One region of the Pseudoalteromonas sp. L21 genome, then DNA from elsewhere that is predicted to be linked to it. Evidence: predicted binding sites of a transcription regulator. Region 1 holds the regulator's gene; each other region holds the start of a gene.
What was found. Region 1 encodes LexA, which represses DNA repair genes until DNA is damaged. Its sites were predicted from a motif close to TACTGTATNNNNATACAGTA; they were not measured.

Region 2: a site for LexA is predicted at 1,589-1,608, ahead of ruvC (crossover junction endodeoxyribonuclease RuvC). Genes of this name have one in related genera too.
Region 3: a site for LexA is predicted at 2,026-2,045, ahead of uvrD (DNA helicase II). Genes of this name have one in related genera too.

The regions. Positions count from the first base shown of each region.
Region 1 covers NZ_JAKKCV010000008.1:32,029-36,642, reverse strand. The annotation lists gene ctaD (cytochrome c oxidase subunit I) at 1-99, opposite strand, end outside; gene coxB (cytochrome c oxidase subunit II) at 99-1,241, opposite strand; gene lexA (transcriptional repressor LexA) at 1,754-2,371, opposite strand; gene L3V41_RS18405 (hotdog fold thioesterase) at 2,533-2,973, shown strand; gene L3V41_RS18400 (hypothetical protein) at 2,979-3,359, opposite strand; gene L3V41_RS18395 (hypothetical protein) at 3,517-4,236, shown strand; gene L3V41_RS18390 (endonuclease) at 4,393-4,614, shown strand, end outside.
Region 2 covers NZ_JAKKCV010000004.1:4,590-9,203, forward strand. The annotation lists gene L3V41_RS11775 (FtsX-like permease family protein) at 1-1,523, shown strand, start outside; gene ruvC (crossover junction endodeoxyribonuclease RuvC) at 1,659-2,183, shown strand; gene ruvA (Holliday junction branch migration protein RuvA) at 2,185-2,805, shown strand; gene ruvB (Holliday junction branch migration DNA helicase RuvB) at 2,813-3,817, shown strand.
Region 3 covers NZ_JAKKCV010000005.1:415,859-420,472, forward strand. The annotation lists gene L3V41_RS16400 (dUTP diphosphatase) at 1-349, opposite strand, end outside; gene L3V41_RS16405 (peroxiredoxin-like family protein) at 472-1,101, shown strand; gene L3V41_RS16410 (YacL family protein) at 1,134-1,502, opposite strand; gene L3V41_RS16415 (hypothetical protein) at 1,626-1,850, opposite strand; gene uvrD (DNA helicase II) at 2,110-4,275, shown strand; gene L3V41_RS16425 (GNAT family N-acetyltransferase) at 4,253-4,614, shown strand, end outside.

The sequences.
Region 1 (4,614 bases):
TTTATGGTTTGTTGTATATAACCAACGCTTGAAACCCTTAGCAGGGTGATGGTCGTGATGCGCATGCTCAGTGGCTTGCTCATTAATAACGTTACTCATTAGTTCGCCTCCGCTGCTGCATCAATTGCTGCTTGAATTTGACTCGGCTGGATAACATCACCCGTATCATTGCCCCAAGCATTTCGTTTATACGTAATGACAGCTGCAAGCTGCTTAATTGAAAGCTGTTTATCGAATGCTTGCATTGCTGTACCAGGCTTGCCATGAAGCACAATATCAATGTGATCTTTAACATCACCTAGTACAATAGGGCTGCCTTTAAGCGCAGGAAATACGCCTGGTAGCCCCATACCTGTTGGCTGATGACATGCTGCACAGCTAGCCATGTAGACTTGCTCACCTAGTGTCATTAACTCTTCTTTCGCAAGTGTTTGATCAAGTAATGCAGCATCCGCTGCTGCCGCATTCGCTTTTTCTTGCTTGGCATCAGCTAACCAAGTTGCAAACTCATCTTCAGGTAATGCTTGAACCACAACAGGCATAAAGCCATGATCTTTACCACACAGCTCAGCACATTGACCCCGGTAAACACCAGGTTCGTTAATTCGTGTCCATGCTTCATTGATAAAGCCCGGATTTGCATCTTTTTTCACCGCAAAATCAGGAACCCACCAAGAGTGAATAACATCGTCAGAAGTCATCAAAAAGCGTACTTTTTTATTGATAGGAAGAACCAGCGGCTTGTCGACTTCAAGTAAGTAATTTGCTGTCTTTTCAGCTTGGTTATCTATTTGATCTTTTGGTGTCGACAAAATCGAGTAATAGGCAATATCTTCACCCATATATTCGTAATGCCATTTCCATTGAGAGCCCGTGACCTTAATGGTGATGTCCGCCTTAGAGGCATCCTCCATGGCGATTAAGGTTTTTGTGGCAGGCACAGCCATGGCAATTAAAATCACAAACGGAATGGCAGTCCAAAGAATTTCAACTTTTGTGCTTTCATGAAATTGGGCAGGCTTTGCCCTTTTTGATTTTCTATGATGTATTAAAGCCCAAAACATCACCGCAAAAACGATGACGCCGATTACACAACAGATAATAAATATCGTCATGTGTAACTCATAAACATTATTACTTATATCAGTTACCCCTTTACGCATATTAAATTGACTATTTGCCAATGCTAACTGCGGTAGAGACACTAATATAAGCCACAAGGCATAACGCATTTTACCCATGTGACAGCTCCTTTAAATGCTATTGCAAGACGCAAAGCGAAAAGGCGTACAGCTAGGTGCCCATTCGTATTTTTATTGTTAAGAGCAAACACGTACCAACACGACAGAAATCTGATACAAGCTCATCGTTTAACACCACAGCACATTATTTTGTGTCTTTTTAGTAAAACGGTGTTAACACAATGTATTAACCAATTAGTTAAAAAATGAACAATAAGCAAGTTTTTAATCTAAGAAATGTTTATTTTGGTGCAAAAATAACAACTATAATCAGAGCGTTATTTGTAAAAAAGGGGAAGAGCAAAAACTCAAAAAGAAAGGAAAACTGCGCTATACATGGACTCCCAGCAACGCTAAGGGGTCACAAATCGATGCTAAATAGGTAAAAAGCGGCGTCGCACCAAATTAAATCAGTTTGACGCACCATTTTGGAAACATCTTACTCAGTACAATACATCAAAACAAAAAACGAGCGTGACTGAGAACACTAAAGTTACTTAAGTATATTAGCGTTACATCCAATCAGCATTACGAATAACGCCAACTGCCAATCCTTCAATATTGAAAGATTCGTGTTCGAGATCAACTTCAATCGGTGCAAACTCGTCATTTTCTGCATGTAGGAGGACTTTTCGACCTGCTTTTTCTAAGCGTTTTACAGTCACATCTTCATCAACACGCGCAACGACAACTTGACCATTTTCAGCCACTTGTGTTCTGTGTACTGCCAGTAAATCACCATCCATAATGCCTATATCTTTCATACTCATGCCATTAACACGTAGTAAAAAATCTGCAGCGGGCTTAAACAAAGATGGATCAACCTGACAATGGCTCTCTACATGTTCCTGCGCTAAAATTGGCTCACCTGCGGCAACACGACCAATTAAAGGGAGTCCTAGTTGTTCTGGCTCATCTTCTTCAACTAACTGAATACCTCGACTCGCACCAGGCTTCATTTTTATCATGCCTTTTTTAGCCAGCGCTTTAAGATGTTCTTCAGCAGCATTGGCACTTTTAAAACCAAGCGTTTGAGCTATTTCGGCACGAGTTGGCGGCATGCCTGTATCTTTAATAAATACTTTAATGAGTTCTAATATTTGCGATTGGCGTTTCGTTAATGGGCGCATACAACTGGTTTTCCATACAGTACATTTAACTGTGAGTATATACAGTTATCTGAAAATCGCAAATTTAAATTAGCCACCTCATTTTGCTACAAAACTAACATTGAACAGCACAGTTATATGCAATAAGGTAGTAGCTTTAATTAGCTTGCTAAGGAAATACCATGAGCATTTGGCATCAGCCAATCACTTTGGAGCAATGCCAGCAATTTGCACAAGGCATTACAGGTGAAGGAACTTTAATGAAAACCATGGGCATTGAAATAACCGAAATTGGTGATGACTACCTAGTTGCCACCATGCCCGCTATACCAGCCCACCATAATCCAATGGGGATGGTACACGGAGGCGCAAATGTTGTGCTAGCTGAGACTGTGGCCAGTTATGCGGCAAATTTTGTTGTTGACTTCGAAAAGTTTTATTGTGTCGGCCAAGAGATAAATGCCAATCACCTCAAAGCATCACGCAAAGGCGTACTTACAGCAATTACACGCCCTATTCATCTAGGGAAAAGAACATCGGTTTGGGAAATTAAAATTAGTAATGCGGCAGGTGAACTGTGCTGCGTATCACGTATGACCGCAGCAGTGGTAGAACGAAGATAGCGAGCTTAGCTCTGAACCGGGTAGATGGTAATTTCGAGCCCTGCGCCAATGGCAGAAATACGTAATAAGGTATCTGCGTGCAGGGCTTGATTAAAACATTTTGGCGAGTCACCTGACTCAAAACCAATATCAAATGTTCGTTTTGAACACGAAAGCCACTGTTTCAATGCATTGCGTGAACATGACTCAATTAATTCGCATAATTGATTAATTGCTTTATCTGGCGTGCTAATGTCAGCTGTTGCTTCAATACGAGCAAGTTGACGATATTCATCTTTGTCATAATGTAAGACCATGGCGTTTTTCTTTAAATCAGCCACCAGTGCACTTATATCGTGTTTTGATTCAAGCTCCAAGTCTACATTTAAAAATTGAATTTCCGACATACCTTCGTTTTACCCTCTATTAATAGCGATTGGAACTTTAACGCAGTTTTGTCTATATACCAAATCTAGAATACAGTTAATGCGACATTATGCCGCATTGGCAGCCTAATTTAAGCTTTTACAATAGCGCCTATACAAAAATAACAAGTGGTTTTCTATGAATAAACGTATGTTCAAATATGCCCGCAAAGTGCATAAATGGTTAGGTTACTTGCTCGCCATACAAATCTTTTTTTGGCTGCTGGGTGGCTTGGTAATGAGCGCCATTCCACTTGAAAAAGTACATGGCAAACACTTAGCTAAACGCAGCCTCAGTAATCCATTTAAAGTACATGATTACATGGCATCAATTGATGCAATAACAACTCAGTTTGAGCAAATTAGTGATATAAAATACAGCCACTTACTCACAAAACCCACTATTGAAATTGCCACTTTAAACGGTACATTTACCTTTGATGGTATAACGGGTGAGGCAATGGCTAGGCCAAGTGAATCTGAGATTATTGAAAATGCTAAAGCACACCTACTCATTAGTGCAAAGACCTCTCAAGTACAGCTTTTAGCAAAAGGACCCAGAGAAATTGCATACAAAGCGAATGTTTGGCAAGTCAGCTTTGATGACTGGCTGACAACCACCCTGTATTTAGATAGCGCTACAGGTAAGGTCATTACAGTACGCAGCACTATTTGGCGTATTTTCGACTTTTTCTGGATGTTGCATATTATGGATTACGACGAGCGCGAGGACTTTAATAACCCCTTACTTATAAGCTTTGCAGCCACCAGCGTACTGTTTTGTCTTTCTGGCATTTTATTATTACTACAAAACCTACGTATAAAACGCCGTAAGTCAATTTCAATTATCAGTAAATAATCCTACCAGCATCGGCACCACTGTTTTGGTGCCTTGCTTATAACTTGTCGAAGTTTGAACTGTCCGAACTGATTATCTCGATAACAATCAAACTCTTTTTCTTTTAGAGCTATCACTCTACAATAGCAAATCCTGTAGTTCACACATGTGATGGATATGCGTTTATTTTTCTCTTTACTATTTTGCCTTGGGGTGTGTTTTACTGCCTCTGCGGAGCAGTTTTCTAGCTTTTCTAGTGCCAAAAAATATCTAATAAAGACCTTACCAAACGACACTAAGAGCCTATATTGTGATTGTGATATAAAACGTGAAGGTAAAAAGTTAGTGCCTGATCCAACGCGATGCGGCTACCTGCCGCGAAATGCTGTCACTCGTTCT
Region 2 (4,614 bases), on a different contig from region 1:
GTATTGCTAGTGATTATTTAGCACAGTCGATGGGCACAGCACTACCTGCTTCAAGTATGAAACCTTGGTTGATTGCTATTGGTACAGGGGTTATTTGCGCGGTAATGTTCTCAATTAAGCCCTTGCTAGATTTGTTTGATATTCCGCCACTTCGCGTACTACGCCGTAATTTGGGAGATCGTTTACTTGTCAGCAAGGTTCACTTGGCAATGTCGGCACTAACTGTGTTTTTATTAATGTGGCTATTTAGTAATAATATTAAGATCACAGCTATCTTATTTATCTCGACAACGGTACTGATTGCGCTTTTATTTGGTTTATCCAAACTCATTTTTGGTGGTGGTCGTAAACTAGGACTAAGCCCTGGTAATAGTTGGTCGCTTGCGATTGCTTCAATTCAAAAACGTGCTAATGCTAATGCAGTACAGCTGATAAGTTTTGCCCTTGCTATTAAGTTATTGTTGTTTTTAATTGTGCTTAAAAATGACATGATTTCAGATTGGCAGTCGCAGCTTCCAGTCGATGCGCCAAACTCGTTTTTAGTGAATATTACAGAGCAAGAGCTTGAACCCATTACCTCTTTTTTAGCAGAGCGCGACATGCCCACCTCTGATTTTTACCCGATAGTACGAGGCCGTGTTAATGCAGTGAACGGTGAGCTAGTTGCGCGTGAAGTATCACAGCAAGATAACGAGAAAAAAGATGAAGAGGCACGCTCAGGTATCGGCCGTGAATTAAACCTTACTTGGCGAGAAGACTTACCTGCTCAAAATGAGTTAATAGAGGGTCAGTGGTTTACACAAAACTCAGTGGCAGAGGCCTCGGTTGAGGAGTCTATGCTTGAACGCCTTGATGTAAAACTAGGTGATACATTAACGTTTTTGATTGGTGCGCAATCGTTCGATGCAAAAATTACCAGTGTACGTAAAGTTAACTGGACCACATTAAAACCAAACTTCTTTATTATTTTAAGCCCAGATGTACTTGAGAGCTTCCCAGCAACGTATATTTCGTCGGTGAGTGTTAAAGAACATCAAAAGCGGGAATTTAATGAGCTGATGCGCCAATATCCAACGGTTAATGTGATTGATGTTGAAAGCTTTATTAAACAGATCCGTTCAACCATAGAGCAGGTATCTCTTGCGATTGGTTTTGTATTGTCTATTGTAGTGGTGTGTGGTGCTTTAGTACTTATATCTCAGGTGCAAGCGAGCTTGGGCGAACGGATGCAAGAGATTGTTATATTAAGAACTCTCGGTGCAAAAGGGCGGCTTATTAAAAATGCCACCTTGTATGAGTTTTTATTATTAGGCTTAACCGCGGGTGGGGTAGCTGCCATTGTGAGTGATATTGCTTTATTAATAGTACAACAGCAAATGTTTGACCTTGCCGGTAAATTACACCCTCATATTTGGTTAATTGGCCCTATTGTTGGTGGTGTCTTTGTAGCTAGTTTAGGCTATTTGATGATAGCGCGAACAATGCGTAAAAATACACAAGGGTTACTGCGTGCACTAGGGTGATATAAAGCTCAATAATGTTTATAAAATGCCCGTGTATACGGGCTTTTTTATGTTTTGCAATTGGTTACTGGTAATTTATACAGTGCTCTGGCATTATTAAGGCTATTGAATAAAGAAAAAAAATGGGTCAGTTAGTTGGCAATTATTTTAGGAATTGATCCTGGTTCACGTTTAACAGGTTATGGCGTAATAGCACACCAAGGCGCTAAATTTACTTATTTAGGGAGTGGTTGTATTAAGCTAGCTGAGCATGATTTTCCTGTGCGATTAAAAATGATTTACCAAGGGATCAGTCAGTTAGTTGAGCAATTTTCGCCCGATAGTTTTGCTATCGAAAAAGTATTTATGGCTCACAATCCAGATTCAGCTCTTAAATTAGGTCAAGCTCGTGGTGCGGCGATTGTTGGTGCATCTATGGCTGAACTTCCGGTATTTGAATATTCGGCACGACAAATAAAGCAAGCTGTGGTAGGCAATGGCGGTGCCGACAAATCACAAGTACAGCACATGGTTAAAAATATTTTAAAATTACCAGGCACACCACAAGCCGATGCGGCTGATGCATTGGCTATTGCTATTTGTCATGCTCACTCAGAACAAAATTTAATAAAACTTGCGGGCAGTGCGAGCAAGACCGTAAGAGGACGATTAAGGAAGTAATATGATAGGCCGATTGAATGGTTTGCTAGTTGAAAAGCAACCGCCTGAAATTTTAATTGAAGTAAGCGGCGTAGGTTACGAAGTACAAATGCCGATGACCTGCTTTTATGACCTCCCTGCGGTTGGTGAGCAAGCTATTATATACACTCACTTTGTGGTGCGTGAAGATGCGCAGTTGTTATTTGGTTTCAATAACAAAACAGAGCGTGCGTTATTTCGAGAGCTTCTAAAAGCCAATGGTGTGGGTCCAAAGCTTGGCCTTGCTATTTTGTCGGGTATGTCTGCACAGCAGTTTGTGACATGTGTAAATAACGAAGATGCAACAACGCTTGTTAAACTCCCTGGTGTGGGTAAAAAAACAGCAGAGCGTTTAGTACTTGAAATGAAAGATAGGCTAAAAGATTGGGGTAATGACTTATTCACGCCATTTAGCGATAATGCCATTATTGAGCCTGCAAGTAATGATACGCTTGTAGCCAACAACGCAGCAGATGATGCTGTGTCAGCACTTATTGCCCTTGGTTATAAACTGCCGCAAGCGCAAAAAGCAGTAAAAGCGGTAAATAAACCAGATATGACGACTGAGGTTCTTATAAAAGAAGCTCTAAAATCGATGTTGTGAGTAAACCATGATTGAAGCAGATCGCTTAATAGATGCCAGTGAGCAAAGTAATGAAGACAGTGTTGATCGAGCTATACGACCAAAACTATTAAACGATTACACAGGTCAGCCACATGTTAAGCAACAAATGGAAATTTTTATCGAAGCTGCTCGTCATCGTGGTGAAGCGCTCGATCATTTGTTGATTTTTGGTCCGCCAGGTCTTGGTAAAACCACACTTGCAAATATTGTTGCCAACGAATTGAACGTTAATATTAAAACGACATCTGGTCCTGTGCTTGAAAAAGCAGGTGATTTAGCTGCGTTGTTAACGAACCTTGAAGAAGGTGACGTACTCTTTATTGACGAAATACATCGTCTAAGCCCACAAGTCGAAGAAATCCTTTATCCTGCGATGGAAGATTATCAACTCGATATTATGATTGGGGAAGGCCCTGCCGCGCGTTCAATCAAACTCGACTTGCCGCCATTTACTTTAATTGGCGCAACAACACGCGCAGGCTCTTTAACATCACCACTTAGAGACCGTTTCGGTATTGTGCAGCGTTTAGAGTTTTATTCAGTTGAAGATTTATCAAAAATTGTAGCGCGTTCAGCACACTTTTTAGATTTAACCATGTGCGATGAAGGCGCAGCAGAAATCGCTAAACGTTCACGTGGTACACCACGTATTGCTAATAGGTTGTTACGTCGTGTACGTGATTACACTCAAGTGAAATCTGACGGCAAGGTTAACGCCAATGTGGCAGAACAAGCGCTTGATATGATTGATGTAGATAAAAGCGGGTTTGATTACATGGACCGTAAATACTTGCTTGCTATCATCGAAAAATTTATGGGTGGCCCAGTTGGGCTTGATAATTTAGCGGCGGCCATTGGCGAAGAAAAAGAAACCATAGAAGATGTGATTGAGCCCTTTCTAATTCAGCAAGGTTTTATACAACGTACTCCCCGTGGAAGGTTAGTGTCCGATATAGCCTACCTTCATTTTGGACTGACCCCAGACAAATAAAAACTCAGCCTCGCATATGCGGGGTTTTTTAATCTTGAAACAAATCTAAAAAGGAGCAGTGAATCTTAGCCCTCTATATTGCTAACGCAAATTATTTTAGATGCAGAATCTAACAAGCATCATACCTTCCTGCTATTTAATTCACATACAGTTAAGCTAATTTTCGGTAATGTCTTTTCGTTTTGTGTAGGCAAAAAAAAGCCCGCATAACGATGCGGGCAAACAACAAGTTGAAGGAAGTAATTCAGGGAACTACAGCCAGCTTAAAAAGGTTTTATCCAAGTTAAGCTAACTAGGCAATACGAAATAATCATATTGCAAAAAACGGAGCTTAATGAAAGAAGCTTTCAAAGGTTGTTAGCTCGGTATGTGGGTATAATACGTAACTGTGAGTTTTTCTTCAAACTAGAAAAATTTTATTTTCAGATAAAAAAAACTAATAGCAGCGTTATTTTCTATTGTTTTCTTTTTGTTCGCTTATTCGTTGTTAGTTTTATAAGTTTATGAATAAAAAGATTTTTATAATTAATGCTCATTTTGTTCAGGATTAGTTTAAGTATTCTGTGCTAGGTTGGTGAATAGTGTTTTGGGTGTTTATGCGCATAATGTGAATAAACGCCGTATTTTACCAAGTTTAGTTATATTTTTAAGCACCGTGTAGATGCATTTTAGTTTTAAAAGGGAAGTCCTGCTTTTGGAGTCGTGAACAAAATGGTTAAAAAATAACTAAAGCATTTGCTTTTCACCGTTATTTGTAGCTATTTCACAGCAAGGGCGTTGTCAGTTCATAACTGACT
Region 3 (4,614 bases), on a different contig from region 1:
CTGCTGACGCAGCTAATTGCTCTAGTGTTTGTTTAAAGTCATCCGCTTGCACTGGCGCACTTAATTCCGCTTCAAGTTGCGCGGCTAATTGCTCATAGCTGGTTTCACCATCAATGCGCAAAGATAAACCAAAATGGAAAATATCAACTAACTCTAAAATAACTTGTTCAGTATCTGGAGTTTGTTTTTTCCACCACTTCCAACCATAGTGATCAAGCATTTCAGCACACTCAACCCAAATTGCACGATACCACTCAAAACCTTGGCTAAACCATTGCTCATGAACTTTGGTATTCATCGCATTTTGCATTTCGAGCATAACAACGAGTTTTTGTAAATTAGCAGACATTCTTTATCCCAACTTGCATTTTTTATTTGCCTATATACTACAGTTAAATTTGGCATTGATGAAATAAAAACACCTATAAACTGGTCGTTTGTAAAATCGAGAAAGAATCATTAAGGAACCTAATGTTTAGATCACTACTTATTACTGCATTGCTTGCACTATCTAGCCAAGCAATTGCAGCTACCGCAACGAATATTGCAAACTCAGCTGAACAAGTTAGTCCATTACTGCCAGGCTTGACTATACAAAATGTTGACTTAAAAGATCAGTTTGGAAAAAGCGTTTCTTTAGGTGAACGTTTTAAAGAAAAAACCACGGTATTGATTGTCTATCGGGGCGGTTGGTGCCCATATTGTTCAAGACAATTAGCCAGTGTGCAAAAAATTGAAAAGCAGTTAGCAGACCTCAATGCACAAATTATCGCGATATCGCCAGATAGCCCAGAGAAGCTAGCTGAAAGCAAAATATCCTCTCCAAATTATCAACTTTTATCTGATGATAGCTTGGCATTGAGCCAGCTATTAGGCTTGGCATTTTATCTAGACGCTAAAACCGCTAAAATCTATCGCAATAAGCTTGGCGTTAACTTTGTGTCGCTAGACGGCGAAGCAAAGGTGGCTTTACCTGTACCGGCTGTTTTTGTGGTTGACACAAAAGGATTAATTCACTTTCAGTATGCTAATCCAAATTATAAAGTACGTTTAACTGAAGACTTATTGCTTGCGGCTGTTAAATCAGTCAATGAACAATAAACTAGCCACAGATAAGCAGAATCTGTTTCTGCTTATCGCCCTTGGGTAAACTCTTGCCAAGACTCAATTAAATCAACAAAGTCTTCAAAACCACAGCCACTGCATAAGCCCTCTTCTTCGAGCATTAAATCATCATCTTGATAGGCGACTAAGTCTTCGTTGTCTTGATGTAGTGCATGGGCTTCAAATAACGCTTCATCTTTACTTAAAATCAAATCAATTTCTTGGCCTTGTAAGGTTAAAGGCTCATGGCTACACTTAACTGCAGCAATTAAAGCTTGCACCATTGCGACTTTTTCTTTTCCGATTTCTTCATTCAGCCAACGACCAATAACGCCGTGTTCAGAAGAGATTTTAATGCGTAAACCGCTAATTGGGTCACGGATAAATTGATATTCCATGAAGGGGACTCGTAATACGTTAATACGCTGATTATACCGTTTGCAGCTATACGTGGCGAGTTTTGCAGCCCTAAAAACAACACGAGCGCCAATGTGGCGCCCGTATTTAAGCTATTCAAACAGCTAGAGTCGTGATCTAAAGCGTGCGGCATCAATGATTGCCCATAAATAAACAATCGGCAGTAACACAAAGCCGATCGCGACATAAATTAGCGCGCCACTGATAACCCAAGCTAAAAAGAATGCAATCGCCGCCATTAAACGACCTTGTACCAACTGCCCTAAGCCAGGGAAAAAGATATTACAAATTGCTGCGATTACATTACCACCAGAACCTTGCTCTGCCATACTAACCTCTGTAGTTTTTAATGATTATACTTTTAATAAACACACTTTATGCCAACTTATTATAGCTTACAAATCAAAGTGTTAAAAAATAGCGTTATTTTGGTTTTAGTTCTTTTTGCTAAAAATAAGTCAAATTCACAATTTTTATACTCCAATTTTAATGACTTGCCAAAATAGCTGTTTATAAAAACAGTATTTTATTTAGCCTTGCATAAACACCTGTTATACTCCCTTCATTATAGATTGAAAAGGCGTAACGATGGACGTTTCTGAATTACTCGATGGCTTAAATGATAAACAACGGGATGCAGTCGCAGCCCCATTGCAAAACATGCTAGTGCTTGCAGGCGCAGGTTCTGGCAAAACTCGAGTACTCGTTCATCGCATCGCATGGCTCATGCAAGTTGAACAAGCTTCTGCATACAGCATTTTTGCGGTCACGTTCACCAACAAAGCCGCCAAAGAAATGCGTACCCGTGTAGAAGAAACGCTTAAAGCACCAGTTGGTGGTATGTGGATTGGTACTTTCCATGGTTTATCTCACCGTATTTTGCGCGCCCATCACCGTGAAGCGAACTTACCAGAAAGCTTTCAAATCTTAGATTCTGACGATCAACAACGTATGATCAAACGCTTACTTAAAGCGATGAACATCGATGACAAAAAATGGCCTGCAAAACAGTTTGGTTGGTATATCAGCGCGAAAAAAGACGAAGGCTTACGCCCGAAAGACATTCAAGCTTACGATATCAATGAGCAGATGATGCTAAAAGTCTATGCTGCATATCAAGAAGCGTGCGATCGTGCTGGTTTAATCGACTTTGCTGAAATACTACTGCGCTGCTACGAAGTGCTTAAAAATCACCCGACACTTTTACGTCATTATCAGCAACGCTTTGCTCACATGTTGGTAGACGAGTTCCAGGATACTAATACAATCCAGTACGCTTGGTTAAAGTTACTTGCAGGTAATACGAATAGTATTATGATCGTAGGTGATGATGACCAAAGTATCTATGGCTGGCGTGGCGCAAAAATTGAGAATATCAAACGCTTTTTAACTGACTTCGAAGCCGAAACGATTCGCCTTGAACAAAATTACCGCTCAACAGCAACCATCTTGAAAGCATCAAATGCACTGATCAAAAATAATGCTGAACGCATGGGTAAAAACCTTTGGACAGACGGCAATGACGGTGAGCCTATTTCTGTTTACGCTGCTTTTAATGAATTAGACGAAGCCCGCTTTGTTAGCAGCAAACTACGTAGCTGGCTCAATGCGGGTAATGCATTACAAGATGCCGCCATTTTATACCGTAATAACGCGCAATCTCGTGTACTTGAGGAAGCGATGCTGCAAGAAGGTTTAAAATACCGTATTTATGGCGGTATGCGCTTCTTCGAACGCCAAGAGATCAAAGATGCTCTTTCGTACTTACGTTTGGTGGGTAATCGCCAAGATGATGCCGCTTTCGAGCGCGTTATTAATACCCCTGCCCGTGGTATTGGTGATAAAACACTAAGCCATATCCGTGATTGTGCACGGAATGAGTCTCTGCCACTTTGGTATGCTGCAAAAGCAATTATCGAGCAACAACACTTATCTGGCCGTGCAGCAAGTGCAGTGACTAAATTCTTAGAGCTTGTTGAACATATCGAAGATAAGATCAGCGACCTCACCTTAGAGGAGCAAGCTAAATACGCCATTCAAACCTCGGGGTTAATGGCTATGTATCAAGCTGAAAAAGGCGAAAAAGGCCGTGCTCGCGTAGAAAACTTAGAAGAGCTTATTAGTGCATGTGGTCAATATGAGCTCCCTGAAGATGAAGAGTTCAGCTCACCACTACAGGGCTTTTTGGCCTATACCTCACTAGAGTCTGGTGAAGGTCAAGCCGATGAGCACGAAGATGCTGTGCAAATGATGACACTACACTCAGCAAAAGGCCTAGAATTCCCACTGGTATTTATGGTTGGTGTTGAAGAGGGCATGTTCCCATCACAGCAAAGTAACGAAGAGTCTGGCCGTTTAGAAGAAGAGCGTCGTTTATGCTATGTTGGCATGACCCGTGCGATGGAGAAATTATACATTAGTCACGCAGAAAGCCGTCGTTTATATGGGCAAGAAAAATACCACAGCCCATCACGCTTTTTACGCGAAATGCCTGAAGATTGCATCGAAGAAATTCGTATTAAAACACAGGTTTCTAGACCACCTGCCGCAGGTCGCTTTAGCCCATCAGTAACCCATGCGGCATTTGAAGACAGCGGCTTTAACTTAGGTCAACGCGTATTACACGCCAAATTTGGCGCAGGTACCGTACTCAATTACGAAGGTAGTGGCGCACAATCACGTATTCAAGTGAACTTTGATGACCTAGGCAGCAAATGGCTTGTAACACAGTATGCAAGACTTCAAGCCTTATAATGAATACATAGCAGCACTGTGTAACGAGCTGACGCTTGCAAAGCATCGCCAGCTCGTTATCGTGCAAGGCAGCGAAACTTGGTGCTACCAGTTCGCAAGCCAACTAGCGCTTAACAATACCTATGTTTTAAGCGCTAGCTCACAATTAGCAAATAGTGAGTTTCCAAAACATGCTCACCAAATTCTTGGCCAAGAGTTTCAACACGCAATTTTCGATGGTTTTAGCGGCTTATATGTGGATAAACTGGCCGCGCTTGTAGGTACCGTAAAAGCAGGTGGTGTACTGATCTTATTGCTACCAGAGGACAATCATTGGCAAGACCCTGCACTCACAAGTAT